Regions from separate parts of the Bradyrhizobium sp. GW821-FHT12B03 genome, predicted to be linked through region 2. Evidence: predicted binding sites of a transcription regulator. Region 2 holds the regulator's gene; each other region holds the start of a gene.
The links. The regulator PhoB, encoded in region 2, activates phosphate uptake and scavenging genes when phosphate is short. The targets are predictions, from matches to a motif close to TGTCATNNANCTGTCAT.

Region 1 (6,788 bases), on a different contig from region 2:
CGGCGTCAGCAGCTCCTGCGTGGTCACCGGTGGCTGGTTTTCCTCGCTCAGGCCCGCGTAGCGATAGAACACGGACAGGCCAACGAAGGCGCGCTCGGTGTGGGTGATGGCGCCGAAATTGCCGTTGACGACGAGACTCAGCGTCTGCTCGCCGCGGTGATCGGGATGCACGCGCCAGCCGATGTCGGAAAGCAGGCAGGCGGTGTGGCGCAAGCGGCGATCCTCTTCGCTCTCGCGCAGCTTCACGACGCGCACCAGGCGATCGGTCCAGGCGATCAGCTCGCGGGCGTGCCTGGCCGAGCGTGACAGCAGCTGGTTCAGCTCTTCCGCGGCGCAGATCAGGCCGTCCTTGTTGCGCTCGGACTCCGGCAGCTTCTCGTGCAGCAGCCCCTCGCGCACGCCGAAGGTCGAGAACACGATGGTCTTGGGCTTTGCCACGCGGATGATGTGCTCGAGCACCAGCGCCGCATAGGTGAGGAGCGGGCGGCGTGCGTCCGCGACGATCTCGATGTCGGCGAGCATGTTCGCGGCCGCTAGACGCCGGAGGCGACGCGAAAAGTCGAGTGCCTCGGCCGCGGAGATGGAATAGCCGTGCATCACCTGGAGCGGATAGCCGCTCTGGATGATGTGGATGCGCGCGAGCGCGCGCCAGGTGCCGCCGACGGCGTAGAAGGTACGGCCGCTACCCGCCTTGAGCTGCGGCACCTCGTCGAGCTCCTCGCGCACGATGCGGTCGGCGCGCTTGAGCGATTTGTGCGCGAGGTCCTGGAGTGCGAGGCCGCCGAGCGGCAGGGTCACGCCACTGCGCACGCTGTTCCTGCGCACGTCGATCAGTTCGAGCGAGCCGCCGCCGAGGTCGCCGACGATGCCGTCGGGATGGTGAATGCCGGAGATCACGCCGAGCGCCGACAGCCGCGCTTCGCGCGGGCCCGACAGGATCTCGATCTTGACGGCGCAGATGCGTTCGGCCTTCGCGATGAAGTCGGGGCCGTTGGAGGCGTCGCGGCAGGCGGCGGTCGCGATCGCGAACACGCGTCCGACCTGCATCACCCGGCACAGCGCGCGGAAGCGCTTGAGCGAGGTCAGCGCCTTGTCGACAGCGTCGGGCGCAAGCAGGCCCGTGCTCTGCACCTCGCGCCCGAGGCCGCACAGCGTCTTCTCGTTGAAGATCGGAATGAGGCTCCGCGTCAGCGCCTCGTAGACGACGAGGCGGACCGAGTTGGAACCGATGTCGATGACCGCGACGCTCGAGCCGCGCTTGCGCGGCCGAGTCACGTCGACGCCCGATCAGGATTGATGGCGTTCGTTCCGGCGCGTGAGACGGCGCGGCGAGGATTCCTTGAGCGACTTTCCACGGCCAGACAGACTCGGATTTGTCATGAAGTAGTTGTGGACGTTGAAAGGCTCCTCGCCCTTCGCGGCCTTCATACGCGTTGAGGACCCGTCCGGCAACAATTGCCAGCTCTGCTCGTTGTCCTTGAGATTCGCGACCATGATCTGTTCGAGAACCTGCTGATGCACCGTGGGATTTTGCAGCGGACACAGCACCTCGACACGGCGGTCGAGGTTGCGCGGCATCATGTCGGCCGAGGAGATATACACAGCCGCTTTTGCGCTCGGCAGGCCCTGGCCCATGCCGAAGCAGTAGATTCGGCCGTGTTCCAGGAAGCGTCCGATGATCGATTTGACGCGAATGTTCTCCGACAGGCCGGGAATGCCGGGCCGGAGGCAGCAGATGCCGCGCACCACGAGCTCGACCTGGACGCCGGCCTGTGAGGCCTCATACAGTGCGTCGATGATGTCGGGGTCGACCAGCGCGTTCATTTTCATCCAGACCGCGCCGGCGCGGCCGTGGCGGGCATGTGCGGTCTCGCCCTGGATGTGCTCGATGATGCGCTTGCGCAAGGTGAGCGGCGACACCGCCATCTTCTCCAGATCGCTCGGCGCGGCATAACCGGTGATGAAGTTGAAGACGCGCGCGGCGTCGCGGCCGATGGTCGGATCCGAGGTGAAGTAGGAGAGGTCCGTGTAGATGCGCGCCGTCACCGGGTGATAATTACCGGTGCCGGTATGGACGTAGGTCGTGAGGCTGCCGCCTTCGCGGCGTACCACCATCGAGAGTTTTGCGTGCGTCTTCAGCTCGAGAAAGCCGTAGACGACTTGCACGCCGGCGCGTTCGAGGTCGCGCGCCCAGCGGATATTGGCCTCCTCATCGAAGCGCGCCTTGAGCTCGATCAGCGCGGTGACGGACTTGCCCGCTTCGGCGGCTTCCGCGAGCGCGCGCACGATCGGCGAGTTGTTGGAGGTACGGTAGAGCGTCTGCTTGATCGCGACGACGTCGGGGTCGCGCGTTGCCTGCTGCAGGAACTGCACCACCACGTCGAAGGATTCGTAGGGGTGATGGACGACGAGGTCCTTCTGCCGGATCGCGGCAAAGATGTCGCCGCCATGCTCGCGCACGCGCTCGGGATGGCGGGGCACGTAAGGGGTGAATTCGAGGTCGGGCCGGTCGAGGCGGGTGAGCTGCGAGAGCTCGTTCATGGCGAGCACGCCGTCGACCAGGAATACCTCGTCGTCGGCGGCGGAGAGGGCATGCTGCACGAAGTTGCGCAGCTGCTCCGGCATCTTGGCGTCGATCTCGAGGCGGATTACCGATCCGCGGCGGCGGCGCTTCAGCGCGGTCTCGAACAGTCGGACGAGGTCCTCGGCCTCTTCCTCGATTTCGAGCTCGGAGTCGCGGAGGATGCGGAAGGCGCCCTGACCATGCAGATTGTAGCCGGGGAACAGGCGGTTGATGAACAGGGCGGTGGCCTGCTCCAGCGTGATCAGCCGCACCGTACCGTCGGCCGGCAGGCGGATGAAGCGGTCGATCTTGCCGGGCATGCGGATCAGCGCGTTCATCTGCTTGCCGTCGGCGGCGCGCGTGAGCTGGAGCGCGATGGTGAAGCCGAGGCTCGGAATGAACGGGAAGGGGTGGGCCGGGTCGATCGCGAGCGGTGTCAGCAGCGGGAACACGTTGTTGAGGAAGTATTCCTCGATCCAGGTCCGTTCCGCCTTGGTGACCTCCTTGCCGTCGACCAGCACGATGCCGACATCGGCCAGCGTGGCGCGCAGGTCGCGCCAGATCGCCTGCTGGTCGGACGCAAGCTGGGAGACGGTGCGGTTGATCAGCGCGAGCTGCTCGGACGGCGTCAGGCCGTCGGGGCTGCGTTCGGCAATGCCCTCGCGCACCTGGGCCTTGATGCCGGCGACGCGGACCATGAAGAACTCGTCGAGGTTATTCGCCGAAATCGACAGGAATCGCACCCGCTCCAGCACGGGGTGGTTGGGATTGACTGATTCCTCCAGGACGCGGCGGTTAAAATGCAGCCAGGAGAGTTCGCGGTTGATGAAGCGCTCGGGGCTCGAGGCGATCGCCGGCAATCCCTCTGGTTCCGTAGGTTTTTCTTTTGTTTCAACAACTTGCGCGGAGTCCATGAGAAGTCGGTCCATCCAGTTCGCCCCAATTTGCGACTTACGCGCAAAACCGGCCGGAGCATGTGTTAGTGCGATGACGTTTCGATGACATTGATGTTCCGCCGTTCCGCGCCGTCAAGCGATGTTGGGGGAAGGGTCAGGCATCCCGGAGCAGCTCGGCTGCCAGCGCCCGGGTGACCGGGCGGCCGAGCCGCAGGGCCTCGCTGTCGAGCAATTCCACGGCCTGGCGGGCGGCGGCCGAGGATCGCTCCAGGCGGGTGGCGAGATAGCTGACCACGTTCTCGTCGACGGTCAGCTGGCGGTCGGCGCAGAATTTGACGATCAGGCCACGGAACAGCTGATCGTCGGGGGGCAGCAGCGCGACGACAGGCACGGCGCGTAATCGCGAGCGCAGGTCGCTCAGCTCGATGTCGAGCGCTGCCGGCACCTCGCGTCCGGTGAACAGCACATAGGCTTCGTCCTCGCGGGCAAGGTTCATCAAATGGAAGAGGGCGCGCTCGTCAAAATCCTTCGCCTTGAGATCCTCGACCACCAGCGCACCGGTGGCGAGCGCACCCGGAACACCTGCGGCGGTCAGCGCATTGGCCGTGGTCGAGCGGGCGCCGGCCTCCTCGGCCCAGATCGCGGCGAGATGGCTCTTGCCGCTGCCTTCGGGGCCGGCCAGCCACATGATCCGGTTCGGCCATTCTGGCCAGCCGTCGATCAAGGCGAGGCCCGCCGCATTGGCAGGGCCTTCGAGGAAATTGTCCCGGCTGAGGCTCTCCGCATGCGGAAGCGAGAACGCCAATTGCCGGGGGTGAACGCGGCCTGCCACGCTTGGTTTGCTCCATGCCGGACGGCCGGCTTCGCTGAAGATTCGACTTCATCGAGCGCGACTTGGCCGATTGCAGGGCCGTTCCGCGCTCACGGTTGCGCCTGGTTGGCGCTCATTTGGCCTCGATCGTGCTCATGTGCCGCAGCCACTCGACGAGGTAGAGCGACACCGAGGAGAGCGTGAAGACCGTCACGAGGCCCATCAGGATCATATCATAGGGCGCTGGCTTGAAGCCGAAGGCAAGGGACGCGAGCACCAGAGCCGCGTAGGCGACCTGAGCCGCTGTGTTTAGCTTGGATACTTTCGACGGTTTCATCGCGACCGGCTTGTCGAACAGCCAGGACACGATCACCGCAGTGACGATCATGATGTCGCGCGACACCACCAGGATCACGATCCAGCGCGGGATGTCGCCCCAGACGCCGAGCGCGAGGTAGATCGAGACCAGCAGCGCCTTGTCGGCGAGCGGATCGAGCAGGGCGCCGAGCTCGCTCGTCATGTTGAAGCGCTTGGCCAGGAAGCCGTCGACGGCGTCGCTGATGCCGGCAATCAGGAAGACGGCGAACGCCACCTCCATTTGGCTCGACACGATGGCCCAGACGATGATCGGGACCAGCATGATGCGGCCCAGGGTAATGATGTTCGGAATACTCACGCGGCGCTTCCCGGCACCCGGCCTGACCTCGAATCCGGCCCGTTTGAAAGGCTGAACCCGTTGATATCTACATAGTATGGCGCCGAGCGCCATGCGAGCCATTGCGCGTCCCCGGAATTCGACGTAACCAGCCGCAAACCCACTGGAAATCGGGCATGACCGACCGCAAAAACGGCCTCACTTACGCCGATTCAGGCGTCGATATCGATGCGGGCAACCGCCTGGTCGATCTGATCAAGCCGATGGTGCGCGCCACCGCACGGCCCGGCGCCGACGCCGAGATCGGCGGCTTCGGCGGCCTGTTCGACCTCAAGGCGGCCGGCTTCAAGGACCCCGTCCTGGTCGCCGCCACCGACGGCGTCGGAACCAAGGTCAAGATCGCGATCGAGACCGGGCTGCATGGCGGGATCGGCATCGATCTTGTCGCCATGAGCGTCAACGACCTGGTGGTGCAGGGCGCCGAGCCGCTGTTCTTCCTCGACTATTTCGCCTGCGGCAAGCTCGATCCGGAGGCGACCGCCTCGATCGTCGCCGGTGTCGCCGAAGGCTGCCGCGAGTCCGGCTGCGCTTTGATTGGCGGCGAGACCGCCGAAATGCCCGGCCTCTACAAGGACGGCGACTACGACCTCGGCGGCTTTGCCGTCGGCGCCGCCGAGCGCGGTACGCTGTTGCCGCGCAAGGACATCGCCGCGGGCGACGCCGTGATCGGCCTCGCCTCGTCGGGCGTGCACTCCAACGGCTTCTCGCTGGTGCGCAAGATCGTGGAACAGTCCGGCCTCGGTTTCGAGGCGCAGGCGCCGTTCGCGCCGGTCATGACGCTCGGCGGCGCGCTACTGACGCCGACCAAGCTCTACGTCAAATCCTGCCTGCGGGCGATCCGCGAGACCGGCGCGGTGAAGGGGCTCGCCCACATTACGGGCGGCGGCTTCACCGACAACATTCCGCGCGTGCTGCCACAGAACCTTGGCGTCGGCATCGATCTGGCGCGCCTGCCGGTGCTGCCGGTGTTCAAATGGCTGGCCGCGCAGGCCGGCATCGCCGAGCTCGAAATGCTGCGCACCTTCAACTGCGGCATCGGCATGATCGCGATCGTCGAGCCGGACAAGGTCGACAAGGTGATCGAGGTCTTCACCGACGCCGGCGAGACCGTGGCGCAGCTCGGCAGCGTGATCCCGGCCGAGGGCGAGCACCGCGTCGTCTATAACGGCCACCTCGATCTGGCGCTGTGATGAAACGCCGCGTCGCCATCCTGATCTCGGGTCGCGGTTCCAACATGGCCGCGCTGATCAAGGCCGCCGCGGCCGCGGATTTTCCGGCGGAGATCTCGCTCGTGATCTCGAACAAGGCCGATGCGCTCGGGCTCGAACGGGCCAAGGCGGGCGGCGTGAACACGCTGGTGATCGAGAGCAAGCCGTTCGGCAAGGACCGCGCCGGTTTCGAGAAGGTGCTTCAGGCAGCCCTCGATCAGCACGGCATCGAGCTGATTTGCCTCGGTGGCTTCATGCGCCTGTTCACGGCCGAGTTCACAAAAGCCTGGTACGGGCGGATGCTCAACATCCATCCCTCGCTGCTGCCGTCGTTCCCCGGCCTCGACCCGCATGGCCAGGCCTTGCGCGCCGGCGTCAAACTGTCTGGCGCGACGGTGCACTTCGTGATCCCCGAGACCGATGCCGGCCCGATCGTGATGCAGGGCGCCGTTCCCGTCAGCGACAACGACACGGCGGATACGCTGTCGGAGCGCATCCTCGAAGTCGAGCACCGCATCTATCCCGAGGCGCTGCGGCTGCTTTCGACCGGCAAGGTCAAGATCGAGGGCGACGTCTGCAGGACGGAGGGAAGCGG
Region 2 (6,788 bases):
CAAGCAGATCCAGGCCAAAACCGTGACCTTCGGCGCCAGCGATGCCCCGCTCAAGGCCGAGCAGCTCGAGAAGGACGGCCTCGTCCAGTGGCCGATGGTGATGGGCGCCATCGTTCCGGTCGTCAACATCGAGGGCGTGAAGCCGGGCGAGATGGTGTTCGACGGCGAGACGCTGGCCAGCATCTATCTCGGCAAGATCACCAAGTGGGACGATGCCGCGATCAAGAAGCTCAATCCGAACCTGAAGCTGCCCTCGGACGCGATCACCGTGGTCCGCCGCTCCGACGGTTCGGGCACCACCTTCAACTTCACCAACTATCTCTCCAAGGCCAGCGCGGACTGGAAGAGCAAGGTCGGCGAGGGCACCGCCGTCGAGTGGCCGGTCGGTGTCGGCGCCAAGGGCAACGAGGGCGTCTCCGGCAACATCGGCCAGACCAAGAACTCGATCGGCTATGTCGAGTACGCCTACGCCAAGCAGAACAAGCTGACCTACGCTGGTCTCGTCAACAAGGCCGGCAAGCCGGTGCAGCCGACCGTCGAAGCCTTCCAGGCGGCCGCCTCCAACGCCGACTGGGCCAAGGCGCCCGGCTACTACGTCATCCTGACCGACCAGCCCGGCGAGAAGTCCTGGCCGATCACGGCGGCGACCTTCATCCTCATGCACAAGGATGCCACCGACAAGGCGGCCTCGCAGGAAGCCATCAAGTTCTTCCGCTGGGCCTTCAAGAACGGCGGCAAGGCGGCCGAAGAGCTCGACTACATCCCGATGCCCGAAGGCGTCGTGACCCTGATCGAGAAGACCTGGGCTGCCGAGATCAAGAGCTAAGCGCTTCTGTCCCGGACTGGCGCCGGGATGTCACAAGACCTCCGCTCCGGATCGGCCATCGCGCCGCATCCGGGGCGCAAGACCAACAACAAGACCGACAGCAAGCGTATATAAAACGGGTACAGGGGATCGGCGTGGCAGAGATGGCCGTTCAGAGCGATGTAATCGACGACGCCGGACCGTATGATCGCGCCAAGGCCTTGAGCGCGTTCAAGCTCGGCGACGTCACCTTCTACTGGATCACGCGGCTCTCCGCGATCTCGGTGCTGCTGATCCTCGGCGGCATCATCATTTCGCTGATCGTCGGCGCCTTCCCGGCGATCAAGGAATACGGCCTCACCTTCCTGTGGACGCAGCGCTGGGCGCCGTCGGCGGATCCGCCCGTGCTCGGCGCGCTCGGACCGATGTACGGCACGCTCGTCACCTCCTTCATCGCGATGCTGATCGCCATTCCCGTGGGTCTCGGCATTGCGATCTTTCTCACCGAGCTCTGTCCGCAATGGCTGCGCCGTCCGATCGGCATGGCGATCGAGCTGCTCGCCGGCATTCCCTCGATCATCTACGGCATGTGGGGCTTCTTCGTGCTGGGGCCGTTCCTGGCCAACACGTTCCAGCCCCTCATGATCAAGATTTTCGACGGCGTTCCTGTGCTGGGCGCGATCTTCGCGGGTCCCCCGTCCTATCTGAGCCTCTTCAACGCCGCGCTGATCCTCGCCATCATGGTGCTGCCCTTCATCACCTCGATCTCGGTCGACGTGTTCAAGACGGTGCCGCCGGTGCTGAAGGAAGCCGCCTACGGCGTCGGCTGCACCACCTGGGAAGTCGTCCGCAGCGTGGTCATCCCCTACACCCGCGTCGGCGTCATCGGCGGCGTCATGCTGGCGCTGGGTCGCGCGCTCGGCGAGACCATGGCGGTGACCTTCATTATCGGCAACTCGTTCCGGATCTCCTCCTCGATCTTCGCGCCGGGCACCACGATCTCGGCGGCGATCGCATCCGAATTCGCCGAGAGCGACGGCCTGCACCAGTCCGGCCTGATTCTGCTCGGCCTCTTGCTGTTCGTGCTGACGTTCTTCGTGCTCGCGGCAGCGCGGCTGATGCTGATGCGGCTGGAAAAGAAGGCGGGGAACTAGCGCCATGAACCCGATCTATGCACGCCGTCGCCGCAAGGACTTCGTCATCCGTGGACTCTGCATGGCCGCCGCCGCCTTCGGCGTCACCTGGCTTGCGCTGATCCTGATCACGCTGCTCTACAACGGCATCGCCGGCCTGAACCTGGAGCTCTTCGTCGCGGACACGCCGCCGCCGGGCTCGACCGAAGGCGGCCTGCGCAACGCCATCGTCGGTTCGATGATCATGACCGTGCTCGGCGTCGGCATCGGCGCGCCGCTCGGCCTGTTCGCCGGCACCTATCTCGCCGAGTACGGCCGCAACGACAAGCTGACCTCGGTGATCCGCTTCATCAACGACATCCTGCTCTCGGCGCCCTCGATCATCATCGGCCTGTTCATCTACGGCGCAGTGGTGGTGCCGATGCGCGGCTTTTCGGCGATCGCAGGCTCGCTCGCACTCGCCGTCATCGTCATTCCGGTGGTGCTGCGCACCACCGAGGACATGCTGCTGCTGGTGCCGAACGCGCTGCGCGAGGCGGCCTCCGCGCTCGGCCTGCCGCGCTCGCTGGTGATCAAGCGCATCGCCTATCGTGCTGCCCGATCGGGTCTCATCACCGGCGTGCTGCTCGCGACCGCCCGCGTCGCCGGCGAGACCGCGCCGCTGCTCTTCACCGCGCTGTCGAACCAGTTCTTCAGCCTCGGCCTGAACAAGACGATGGCGAACCTGCCGGTCACCATCAACAACTTCGTCCAGAGCCCCTATGCCTATTGGAAGCAGCTCGCCTGGAGCGGCGCGCTGCTGATCACGATTACCGTGCTTGCCCTGAACATTGGCGCGCGCATCCTTGGCGCCGAGAGGACCGCAAAATGAGTGAGCTTTCCGTATCGATGAGCGCGGCTGGTGGTTTGCCGCAGGCAGCGGTATTGCCCGAGGCCCCCGCCAAGGTGACGGTGCGCAACCTCAACTTCTATTACGGCGAGCACCACGCGCTGAAGAACATCAACCTGACGCTCGGCACCAACCGCGTCACCGCGTTCATCGGCCCGTCCGGCTGCGGCAAGTCGACCCTGCTGCGCATCTTCAACCGGATGTACGACCTCTATCCGGGCCAGCGCGCCACCGGCCAGCTGATGCTCGACCAGACCAACATCCTCGACGGCAAGCTCGACCTCAACCTGCTGCGCGCCCGCGTCGGCATGGTGTTCCAGAAGCCGACGCCGTTCCCGATGACGATCTACGAGAACATCGCCTTCGGCATCCGCCTCTATGAGAAGATCTCGAAGTCCGAGATGGACGGTCGCGTCGAGAAGGCGCTGCGCGGCGGCGCGCTGTGGAACGAGGTCAAGGACAAGCTCAACGCCTCCGGCCTGTCGCTCTCCGGCGGCCAGCAGCAGCGTCTCTGCATCGCCCGTACCGTGGCGGTGCGGCCTGAAGTGATCCTGTTCGACGAGCCCTGCTCGGCGCTCGACCCGATCTCGACCGCCAAGGTCGAGGAGCTGATCCAGGAACTGTCCGAGAACTACACGATCGCGATCGTCACCCACAACATGCAGCAGGCGGCCCGCGTCTCCGACAAGACTGCCTTCATGTATCTCGGCGAGCTGATCGAGTTCGACGACACCAGCAAGATCTTCACGTCGCCGAGCGATCGGCGCACGCAGGATTACATCACCGGCCGGTTCGGCTGAGGAGACGGGACATGGGTTCTGAACATACCGCAAAGGCCTTCGACACCGACCTCCAGGAACTCACCCGGCTGGTCGCCGAGATGGGCGGGATTGCCGAGCGCATGATCGTCGATTCCGTCGACGCGCTGATCCGCCGCGACGTCCCGCTCGGCCAGCGCGTCGTCGCCACCGACACCGAGCTCGACGCGCTGCAGAAGCGCATCGAGGAGCGCGCCGTGCTCACCATCGCCCGCCGCCAGCCGATGGCGGTCGATCTGCGCGAGATCGTCGGCGCCATGCGCGTTGCGACCGATCTCGAGCGCATCGGCGACCTCGCCAAGAACATGGGCAAGCGCGTCGCGGCGCTGGAGACGGACTTCCATCCGCTCAAGCTGTTCCGCGGCCTGGAGCACATGACCGACCTCGTGCAGCAGCAGGTCAAGTCGGTGCTGGACGCCTATGCCGCGCACGATCTGCCGGCGGCGATGGCGGTGTGGAAGGGCGACGAGGAAGTCGACGCCATCTGCACCTCGCTGTTCCGCGAGCTCCTCACCTACATGATGGAGGATCCGCGCAACATCTCGTTCTGCATCCATCTGATGTTCTGCGCCAAGAACATCGAGCGGATCGGCGACCACGCCACCAACATCGCCGAGACCGTGTTCTACATGATCGAGGGCCAGGCGATCACCGACAAGCGGCCGAAGGGCGACATGACGACCTTCGCCACGACGGTCCCGAATACCTGAAGACGCAAGGAGCGACGACACCATGGGCGCACGCATTATGGTGGTTGAGGACGAGGAAGCTCTCACCGAGCTTCTCCGCTACAACCTCGAAGGCGACGGCTATGACGTCGAGACGGTGATGCGCGGCGACGACGCCGACACCCGCCTCAAGGAGCACATCCCCGATCTGATCGTGCTGGACTGGATGCTGCCGGGCCTGTCGGGCATCGAGCTGTGCCGGCGGCTGCGCACCCGGCCCGAGACCAAGCAGCTCCCGATCATCATGCTCACCGCGCGCGGCGAGGAGAGCGAGCGGGTGCGGGGTCTTGCGACCGGTGCCGACGATTACATCGTCAAGCCGTTCTCGGTGCCCGAGCTGCTGGCGCGCGTGAAGGGCCTCTTGCGGCGCGCAAGCCCGGAGCGGCTCGCCACGGTGCTCGCCTATGGCGACATCGAGCTCGACCGCGACAAGCGTCGCGTCGCGCGCTCCGGCCGGCCGATCGATCTCGGCCCGACCGAATATCGCCTGCTGGAGTTCTTCCTGGAGCATCCCGGCCGCGTGTTCTCGCGCGAGCAGCTGCTCGACAGCGTCTGGGGCCGCGACATCTATATCGACGAGCGCACCGTCGACGTTCACATCGGCCGTCTGCGCAAGCTGCTCAATCTCGGCCGCGAGCAGGACCCGATCCGCACGGTGCGCGGCGCGGGTTACGCGCTGGACGACCGTTTCGCGAAGGCGGAGCAGACGTAAGGTTTGCGAGTTGATTTAGCGGGCCGCAACCGCACTCTCCATGTCGTCCCGGCGAAGGCCGGGACCCATACCCACCGAACGTGGTTTGGCGAAGACGCGGAGTTGGCCTTTTGCTCAGCCATTGAACTCGGTGTTTATGGGTCCCGGCCTTCGCCGGGACGACATCGAGTTTGCAGGGCCGCCATTGCGGGACGGCCGTCACTTGATCTCAGCTCAAACTCACCGCGAGGGCTTCGCCGGCGCCCGCCGGCGGTCCGCCGCCGGTTGATACGCCACGCGCGAGTGCTGGGCGCAGTAGGGCAGGCCTGAGAGCGCCTTGCCGCCGCAGAAGAAGAAGTCCGGGCTCGAGGGATCGCCGACCGGCCAGTGGCAGGTCGCCTCGTTCAATTCCAGCAGCGACAGCCGCTGGCTCATCGGCACCACGTTGTCGTAGGTGACCGGTTCGGCCTCCACCTCGACCTCGAAGGCCTGCGCCAGCGCGGTGTTGCCGCGTGCGATCGGGCGGCTCACCCGCATCATGTGCTGTGCGGGACGCGCCTTGCGCGGCCGGGGAGCCGCCGATGAGGGGCTCTTGGCGCGGCCGGACAGGCCGAGCCTGTGCACCTTTCCGATCACGGCGTTGCGGGTCACATTGCCGAGCTCTGCTGCGATCTGGCTGGCCGATAATCCGGCCTCCCAGAGCTTTTTCAACTGCTCGACGCGATCGTCGGACCAGGTCAAAACCGTCATTGCACCCTTTCCCTCGCCGTGCGGCTGCCATCCTGGCGCCTCGCGGCGAATGCCTAAGCCTCGAAAAACCCGTGCCGTCAGAATCCCTTAAGGCTCGCCGGGCGCGCCGATAACGCCCGAACGTCTACGCCGGTACATGAGGACTTAGAGGATCAGAACCGCTGCACGAGATGTCGTATCTGACAAGCCAAACGCTACAATATGGCGTGACTCACGCGCAAGAGTCCGCCGACTCGCTTCCACATGTTCCGTGGCCAAAACCCCGCAAATTCGGCACCGCAAGACTACGGATTCAGCGTTTCGCGAGGCTTTCGGGCGGCATTGACACCCGTTCTACCCGGCATAAGATAGTGACGCGTGCCGCCCTTAAAAGGCGGCACGTTTCGTTTTCCGGGCCGGTCAGGGTGCGTTGCGCAATGCACGCTCATGCCGTCCGCAACATCAAGTGACCGTCATGACGAACAGCGCAGCGCCGCATTTGCTCCCCGTTTTCGCCAGGGCCGACCTCGGTTTCGAGCGCGGCGAGGGGTGCTGGCTGATTGCAACCAATGGCGATCGTTATCTCGATTTCACCTCGGGCGTGGCGGTGAACGCGCTCGGCCATGCCCATCCCGTGCTGGTCAAGGCCCTGCAGGAGCAGGCGACCAAGCTCTGGCACATGTCGAACCTGTTCCAGAGTCCGGACGGCGAAAAGCTCGCCGTGCGCCTGTGCAACGAGAGCTTTGCGGACTTCGTGTTCTTCTGCAATTCCGGCGCCGAAGCGCTGGAGGGTGTGATCAAGCTGGTCCGCCATCATCACTTCTCGAAGGGGCATCCGGAACGCTACCGCATCATCACCTTCGAAGGCGCCTTCCACGGTCGTACGCTGGCGACGCTGGCCGCGACGGGATCTGCAAAATATCTCGAAGGTTTCGGCCCGCCGATGGACGGTTTCGACCAGGTCCCGCATGGCGACCTCGAGGCCGTGAAGAAGG
Region 3 (6,788 bases), on a different contig from region 2:
GACAGCGTCTCGCCGAGCGCCTTCAGATAGACCGGCAGCGAGGTGCCGGGATCCGGTGGAATCATCATCATGCTGATCCAGCCGAGCTGGCTGAGGCCGGCGACGAAGCGCGACGGCGAGAAATCGAGATCGACGAGGCCGTAGACCAGGATCGCGAGCGCCGCGGCGATCGTCGCCGGCATCGCGAGCCGCGCCGAGGCGGGTCGGTTGAACACTTCGGGGTAGCGCGCGCGAAGCTGCGCCGTATCGACGTCCTGCAGCCGCGTCACGTCCGCGCCTCCTTGCCGAACAGGCGGCCGCGCAGCCAGCCGGTGCTGATGTCGATGATGAAGACGGTGACGATGATGGTGAGCAGGATGGCGCTGACGTCGGAGTAATAGAATTTTCGAATGGCGACGACGAGCTCCTGGCCGATGCCGCCGGCGCCGACGAAGCCCATCACCGAGGCTTCGCGGACGTTGATCTCGAAGCGCAGCAGCGCGTAGCTGGCATAGCCCGCGGTCACCTGCGGCAGGACGGCAAAGCGCATGCAGGCGAGCCAGCTCGCGCCGGTCGAGCGGATGCCTTCGACCGGCTTCATGTCGGCATTCTCGACGATCTCCGAGAACAGCTTTCCGAGCGCGCCGGTGGAATGGATCGCGATCGCCAGCACGCCGGCCATCGGCCCGAGCCCGAAAGCGATGACGAAGATCAGCGCGAAGACGATGCCCGGAACGGTGCGGGCGAATTCGAGCAGGCGCCGCACGGTGAAGCGCAGCCAGGGCGCGGGCGAGGTATTTTCCGCCGCGAAGAAGTTCAGGACAAAGGCGAGGACCGCGCCGATCAGCGTGCCGACATAGGAGATCAGCAGCGTCTCACCCAGCATCTTCAGCCATTTGCGCCAGCCCCACAGCCACTCGCCGACATCGGTCCAGACCCGCTGGCCGTTGTCGAGCGTGAGGATGCGATCGAAATAGCTGATGAAGTTGCCGAAATAGGTGAACAGCGTGCGCAAATTCACTTCGGCGCCGATCGCGGCAAGAACCAGCGCCGCCGCGAATATCGCAACTGATAACAGCAGGCGCAGCCGCTTGCGCGCGACCGCTTTGTCATAAGCGGCGTTCAGCGCGGCCAATTGCTGCTCGGGAAGGATCGAAACCGCGACGGTCATCTGGTCAGGAGAAGTGGCCGGTCATAAAGAGAAAGAGCCGGGTCCATCGACCCGGCTCCAGTGACGTCGCCCTGAGATCAGGACGCCTTCTTTTTGCGCAGCGCGTCGACGAACTTGATCAGCTCGATCGTGCCATCCCAGTCCTTGGTGGTGGCGTGATTAAAACCCTTCTTCTGGCCGTCCTGGAGGCGATCGAATGCCGCCTTGTCCTTGGCCGGCGCGTCGAAGAAGGCCTTCGCGATGGCCGCCTTGGCGTCGTCCGGCAGGTCGGAGTTGTAGGCGTAGGGACCGTTGATGATCGGTGCCGACTTGTGGATGATGCGGAAGTCGTCCTTCTTCATCGCCGAGCCGTCGGCATTCTTCAGCATGCCCTTGGTCAGCATCTGCGCCAGCGTCGAATCGTCGTCGGTGGTCCACTGGTTGGCCGCGACGTCGACCGTGCCCTGCGCCAGCGCCAGCATCGCGTTCTCGTGGCTGCCGGTGAAGACGACCTTGCTGAAATAGCCGTCGGCATCGGGGATGCCCATCTTGTCGAGCTCGAAGCGCGGCACGTTGTTGCCGGACGTCGAGTTGGGATCGACCAGGCCGAGGTTCTTGCCCTTGAGGTCGTCGATCTTCTTGTAGGCGCTGTTCGCCTTGACGAAGAACACCGAATAATAGCCGGTCGAGCCGTCGGCATTGATGTCGTTGGCGAAGGCGTCGGTCTTGACGCCGGTCAGGCGGGCGCGGGCAAACGACGCCGAGCCGTAGCTGGCGATGTGGATGTTGCCGGCGCGCTGGCCTTCGATGACGGCGGCGTAGTCGTTGGCGATGCGCAGCGTGACCTTCACGCCCAATTCCTTGGAGAGATAGCTCATGAACGGTGCCCAGCGCTCGGTGACGCCCGAGGCGTTCTCGGCCGGAACGACCGCAAAGGTCAGCTCGGGATATTTGGTTTTCCAGTCTTCGGCGAAAGCCGACGAGGTGAACGCGAGCGCGGCGGCGCCGGCGAGAACTAATCTGCGAGTAATCATGATACCCTCTTCATCGGTTGGGGTCGGTTGACGCAAAACTGGCAACAAAACAGATGGCCGCGCTCAGGCGGCGGCCGCCGTTCCGAGCGCCGGAATGCCCTCGGGCGCGGGGACAGGCGTTCCGCCCATCACGTCGGTGGCTTCGAGATCGTAGAGCTCGCGCGCGACACGATCGGTCAACTCGGCCGGCGCGCCGTCGAACACCACGCGGCCCTGCGCCATGCCGATCAGGCGATCGCAATAGCTGCGCGCCAGGTCGAGCGAATGCAGGTTACAGAGCACGGTGATGCCGAAATGCTTGTTGATGCGCAGCAGCGCGTCCATGACGATCTTGGTGTTGCGCGGGTCGAGCGAGGCGATCGGCTCGTCGGCGAGAATGATGTCGGGCTGCTGCACCAGCGCACGCGCGATCGCGACGCGCTGCTGCTGGCCGCCGGAGAGCTGGTCGGCGCGCTGGGCGGCGAGCGCTGCGATGTCGAACTGCTCGAGCGCGGACATCGCCAGCGCCTTGTCCTGCTCGGGCCAGACCTGCGACAGCGAGCGCCAGGCCGGCATCGTCGCAAGACGCCCCATCAGGACATTGGTGAGAACGTCGAGCCGGCCGACCAGATTGAACTGCTGAAAGATCATGGCCGAGCGCGCGCGCCACTGCCGCAATTCCCTGCCGCGCAGCGCGGTAACGTCGAGGCCGTCGAACAGGATGCGGCCCTGCGTCGGCGTCGCGAGGCGGTTGATCATGCGCAGCATGGTCGACTTACCGGCGCCGGAGCGCCCGATCACACCGACGAAGCCGCCGGGGGAGATTTGAAAAGAAGCGTCGTCCACCGCGGCTTTTGCGCCAAAGCGGCACGTCAGACCTTCAACCACCAGCATGCAGGGCTCCAGAGTAGCTGGGACCCACCGCTAACGCCGACGCTTGACACTTGTGTGACAAGCTCGCTGCGGTGCGGCGATCCAACACACCTCGTCCCCTGCTCATCCCCTGTCATCGCCGCGTCATGATGATGTCATCAAGCCGCTCGAAGAGGAGCGCCTGCCCTCACGCTTCGGATGCAACATGGCCGCCAAAATTCTTTCGGTCCAGCCGACCATAGATCCCTCGGCCAAGCTGCATGAGACCAGGCTCGGCGCCTATACCGAGGTCGGTGCGCGCACGATCTTGCATGAAGTTACGATGGGCGATTACTCCTATGTCGTGAACGATTCACAGATCACCTACGCGACGATCGGGAAGTTCTGCTCGATCGCGGCGATGACGCGCATCAATCCGGGCAATCATCCGATGCAGCGCGCGACGCAGGCGCATTTCACTTATCGTTCGAGTGCCTACTTCCCGGGCGAGAGCGACGACACCGACTTCTTCGACTGGCGGCGCCAGCATCACGTTCATATCGGCCATGACGTCTGGATCGGCCATGGCGCGATCGTGCTGCCGGGCCGCAACATCGGCACCGGCGCGGTGATCGCGGCCGGCGCCATCGTCACCAAGGACGTGCCGGCCTACAGCATCGTCGCCGGCAATCCGGCGCGCATCGTGCGGCGGCGTTTCTCCGAAGAGGTCGCCGGACGACTTGCAAGGCTCGCCTGGTGGGACTGGGATCACGACAAATTGCGTGAAGCCCTGCCCGATTTCCGCAAGCTCGGGATTGAAGATTTTCTCGCGACATATGAAGCACGGACAGGCTCCCCTCGCAGCAACAAACGAAACGAGGTCGCGTGACAGAGATCTTTCTTGAAGGCGGCCGTGCCCTGATCGGCTCGGAGATCGTCGAGACTTCACTGAGCGTATCAGGAACAGACATTGCGCAGGTCGATGCGTCTCGCGACCGCGCGCGGCTGGCGATCGATGCGCGCAATCTGCTGGTGCTGCCCGGCATCGTCGATCTGCATGGCGATGCCTTCGAGCGGCAGATGATGCCCCGCGCCGGCGTCGACTTCCCGATCGACGTCGCGCTCGCCGACAGCGACCGCCAGGCGATCAGCAACGGCATCACCACCGTGTTCCACGCCACGACCTGTTCGTGGGAGCCGGGCCTGCGCAGCGCCGACAATGCGCGCGGCCTGATGGAAGCGATCGAGCGGCAGCGTCCGCAATTCGCCGCCGACACCCGCTTCCATCTGCGGCACGAGACCTACAATCTCGACGCCGAGGCCGAGATCAGCCAGTGGCTCTCTGAGGGCCGCGTCGACCTGTTCGCCTTCAACGACCACATGGACGGTACCGTCGCCGACATGACCAAGCCGCGCAAGCGCAACCGCATGGTGGAGCGCACCGGCCTGTCGAGCGAAGAGTTCGACAGACTGGTCGCGCATATCGTTTCGCGCGCCGCTGAAGTCCCGGCGTCCGTGTCGCGGCTGGCTGCGGTGGCGCGCACGGCCGAGGTCCGCATGCTCTCGCATGACGACGCCACGCCGACGATGCGCCAGGAGTTCCGCGAGCTGGGCGCCTTGATTGCCGAGTTTCCGATCAACGAGGAGACGGCGCGGGCGGCGGCAAGCCATGGCGATGCCATCGTCTACGGCGCGCCCAACGTCGTGCGCGGCGGCAGCCACACCGGCTGGACCAGGGCGTCCGACATGATCGCCAAGGGGCTCTGCTCGGTGCTGGCCTCGGACTATTACTATCCCGCGCAGCTGCTCGCCGCGTTCCGCCTCGCCGCCGACGGCGTGCTGCCGCTGGCAAAGGCCTGGGATCTGGTCTCCGCCGGACCCGCGCGCGCAACCGGCCTTGCCGATCGCGGCATCCTTGCTACGGGGCGCCGTGCCGATATTCTGCTGGTCGACGACACCGCGCCGCTGCGGCCGCGGCTGATTGCCGTGATATCAGGTGGCAAGCTCGTGCATCTCACCGATGCAACGCGGCTGCTCAGCGCGGCGGCGGCGCCGCGCGAGGCTGTCGTTGCGGCATGAATTGGCTATGCTGACGCGATGACAGGCTTTCCCCGCTACGCGATCTATTTTGCCGCAGGCGGCAACAGCGTCCTCTCCCGCTTCGGCGCCGCACTGCTCGGCTACGACGCCTACACAGGAAACGAAGTGCCGTTTCCGCGTGAAGCTCTGGATGTCGCGCCGGACTGGCGCGATATCAGCGCCGATCCCCGCAAATACGGCTTTCACGGCACGCTGAAGGCGCCGATGGCGCTCGCGCCCGGCAGGACCGAGGCAGAGCTGATCGCTGCCTGCGCCGCGTTCGCCGGCAAGGCGCGGCCTGTCCCGATAATCCGCCCCGTCGTCGATGCCATCAGCGGCTTCATTGCCGTCATCCCGGCCGAACCGGTCGATGCGCTTCGAGAGCTCGCTGCCGATTGCGTCCGCGACTTCGACCCTTTCCGCGCTGCGCTGACCGCCGAAGATCGCGCCCGCCGCAAGCCCGAAAAACTCACCGAACGGCAGCGCGATTATCTCGACCGCTGGGGCTATCCTTACGTCATGGAAGAATTCCGCTTCCACATGACGCTGACGGGGCGGCTGGATGCGGAGCGGCGTGGGCCGATCCTGGAGATGCTGCGGGCGCGGTTTGCGGCGCTCGGTCTCGACACGCTCGCGATCGATCGCATCGCGCTGTTCAGGCAGGATGATGGCAAAGCGAGATTTCGCATTGTCGGCGAGTGGATGCTGGCGAGTTAAGCGAGCGCTGCCCCCTCAATGTCGTCCCGGCGAAGGCCGGCACCCATAGCCACAGGACGTAGTCTGGCGAAGACTCGGAGTTACAAGCTCGCCCCATAACCACTCCCTGGGGTTATGGGTCCCGGCCTTCGCCGGGACGACGACGGAGATGGTTAGTTGGTAGCGAGCAAGCGCCGCCCTACTTCCCCCACCGCAGCGCCAGCGCATCGCGCTCCTTGGCGAGTTCCAAGAGCCCCGCCCGCGTCGCCGGATGCAGCGGCTGCAAGGGATGGCGCACGGCGTCCGATTTGATCACGCCGCCGGCCTGCATCATGACCTTGCAGGCGATCAGGCCGCATTGGCGGTTCTCGTAATTGATCAGCGGCAGCCAGCGCTCATAGGCGGCTTTCGCCTCCTCGCGCTTGCCGGCGAAATAGGGATCGATGATCTGGCGGATGCCGTCGGGATAGCCGCCACCGGTCATGGCGCCGGTGGCGCCGGCGTCGAGATCGGCGAGCAGCGTGATCGCCTCCTCGCCATCCCACGGCCCTTCGATATCCCTGCCGCCCGCCTCGATCAGGCTGCGGAGCTTTGCAGCGGCGCCCGGCACCTCGATCTTGAAATAGCGGACGTTGGAGAACTCGCGTGACAGCCGCGCCAGCAACTCGACCGACAGCGGCGTACCCGCGACCGGCGCATCCTGGATCATGATGGGAATGTCGATCGCGCCGGAGAGCACCTTGAAGAATTCGACGATGCCTTTCTCGGGGACGCGGAACGTCGCGCCGTGATAGGGCGGCATCACCATCACCATGGCGGCACCGGCCGCTTCGGCCTGCTTGCTGCGCGCGGCGCACACGGCCGAGCTGAAATGCGTCGTGGTGACGATGACGGGAACCCGGCCTGCGACATGTTCCAGCACCGCATGCATCACGGTCTCGCGCTCGGCGTCGGTGAGTACGAACTGCTCGGAAAAATTAGCGAGGATGCAGAGGCCGTGCGAGCCGGCGTCGATCATG

Region 1: a site for PhoB is predicted at 3,551-3,567, ahead of AC1RUR_RS32130 (RNA degradosome polyphosphate kinase). Genes of this name have one in related genera too.
Region 3: a site for PhoB is predicted at 3,147-3,163, ahead of phnC (phosphonate ABC transporter ATP-binding protein). Genes of this name have one in related genera too.

Annotation. Positions count from the first base shown of each region.
Region 1 covers NZ_JBXAQU010000022.1:96,724-103,511, forward strand. The annotation lists gene ppx (exopolyphosphatase) at 1-1,275, opposite strand, end outside; gene AC1RUR_RS32130 (RNA degradosome polyphosphate kinase) at 1,288-3,477, opposite strand; gene AC1RUR_RS32135 (P-loop NTPase family protein) at 3,614-4,291, opposite strand; gene AC1RUR_RS32140 (CDP-alcohol phosphatidyltransferase family protein) at 4,404-4,946, opposite strand; gene purM (phosphoribosylformylglycinamidine cyclo-ligase) at 5,102-6,175, shown strand; gene purN (phosphoribosylglycinamide formyltransferase) at 6,175-6,788, shown strand, end outside.
Region 2 covers NZ_JBXAQU010000004.1:223,553-230,340, reverse strand. The annotation lists gene pstS (phosphate ABC transporter substrate-binding protein PstS) at 1-826, shown strand, start outside; gene pstC (phosphate ABC transporter permease subunit PstC) at 970-1,959, shown strand; gene pstA (phosphate ABC transporter permease PstA) at 1,964-2,809, shown strand; gene pstB (phosphate ABC transporter ATP-binding protein PstB) at 2,806-3,627, shown strand; gene phoU (phosphate signaling complex protein PhoU) at 3,639-4,355, shown strand; gene phoB (phosphate regulon transcriptional regulator PhoB) at 4,378-5,085, shown strand; gene AC1RUR_RS10645 (GcrA family cell cycle regulator) at 5,305-5,814, opposite strand; gene AC1RUR_RS10640 (aspartate aminotransferase family protein) at 6,269-6,788, shown strand, end outside.
Region 3 covers NZ_JBXAQU010000025.1:43,416-50,203, reverse strand. The annotation lists gene phnE (phosphonate ABC transporter, permease protein PhnE) at 1-269, opposite strand, end outside; gene phnE (phosphonate ABC transporter, permease protein PhnE) at 266-1,150, opposite strand; gene phnD (phosphonate ABC transporter substrate-binding protein) at 1,228-2,163, opposite strand; gene phnC (phosphonate ABC transporter ATP-binding protein) at 2,227-3,036, opposite strand; gene AC1RUR_RS33990 (transferase hexapeptide repeat family protein) at 3,221-3,883, shown strand; gene AC1RUR_RS33985 (alpha-D-ribose 1-methylphosphonate 5-triphosphate diphosphatase) at 3,880-5,073, shown strand; gene AC1RUR_RS33980 (DUF1045 domain-containing protein) at 5,092-5,790, shown strand; gene AC1RUR_RS33975 (dihydrodipicolinate synthase family protein) at 5,969-6,788, opposite strand, start outside.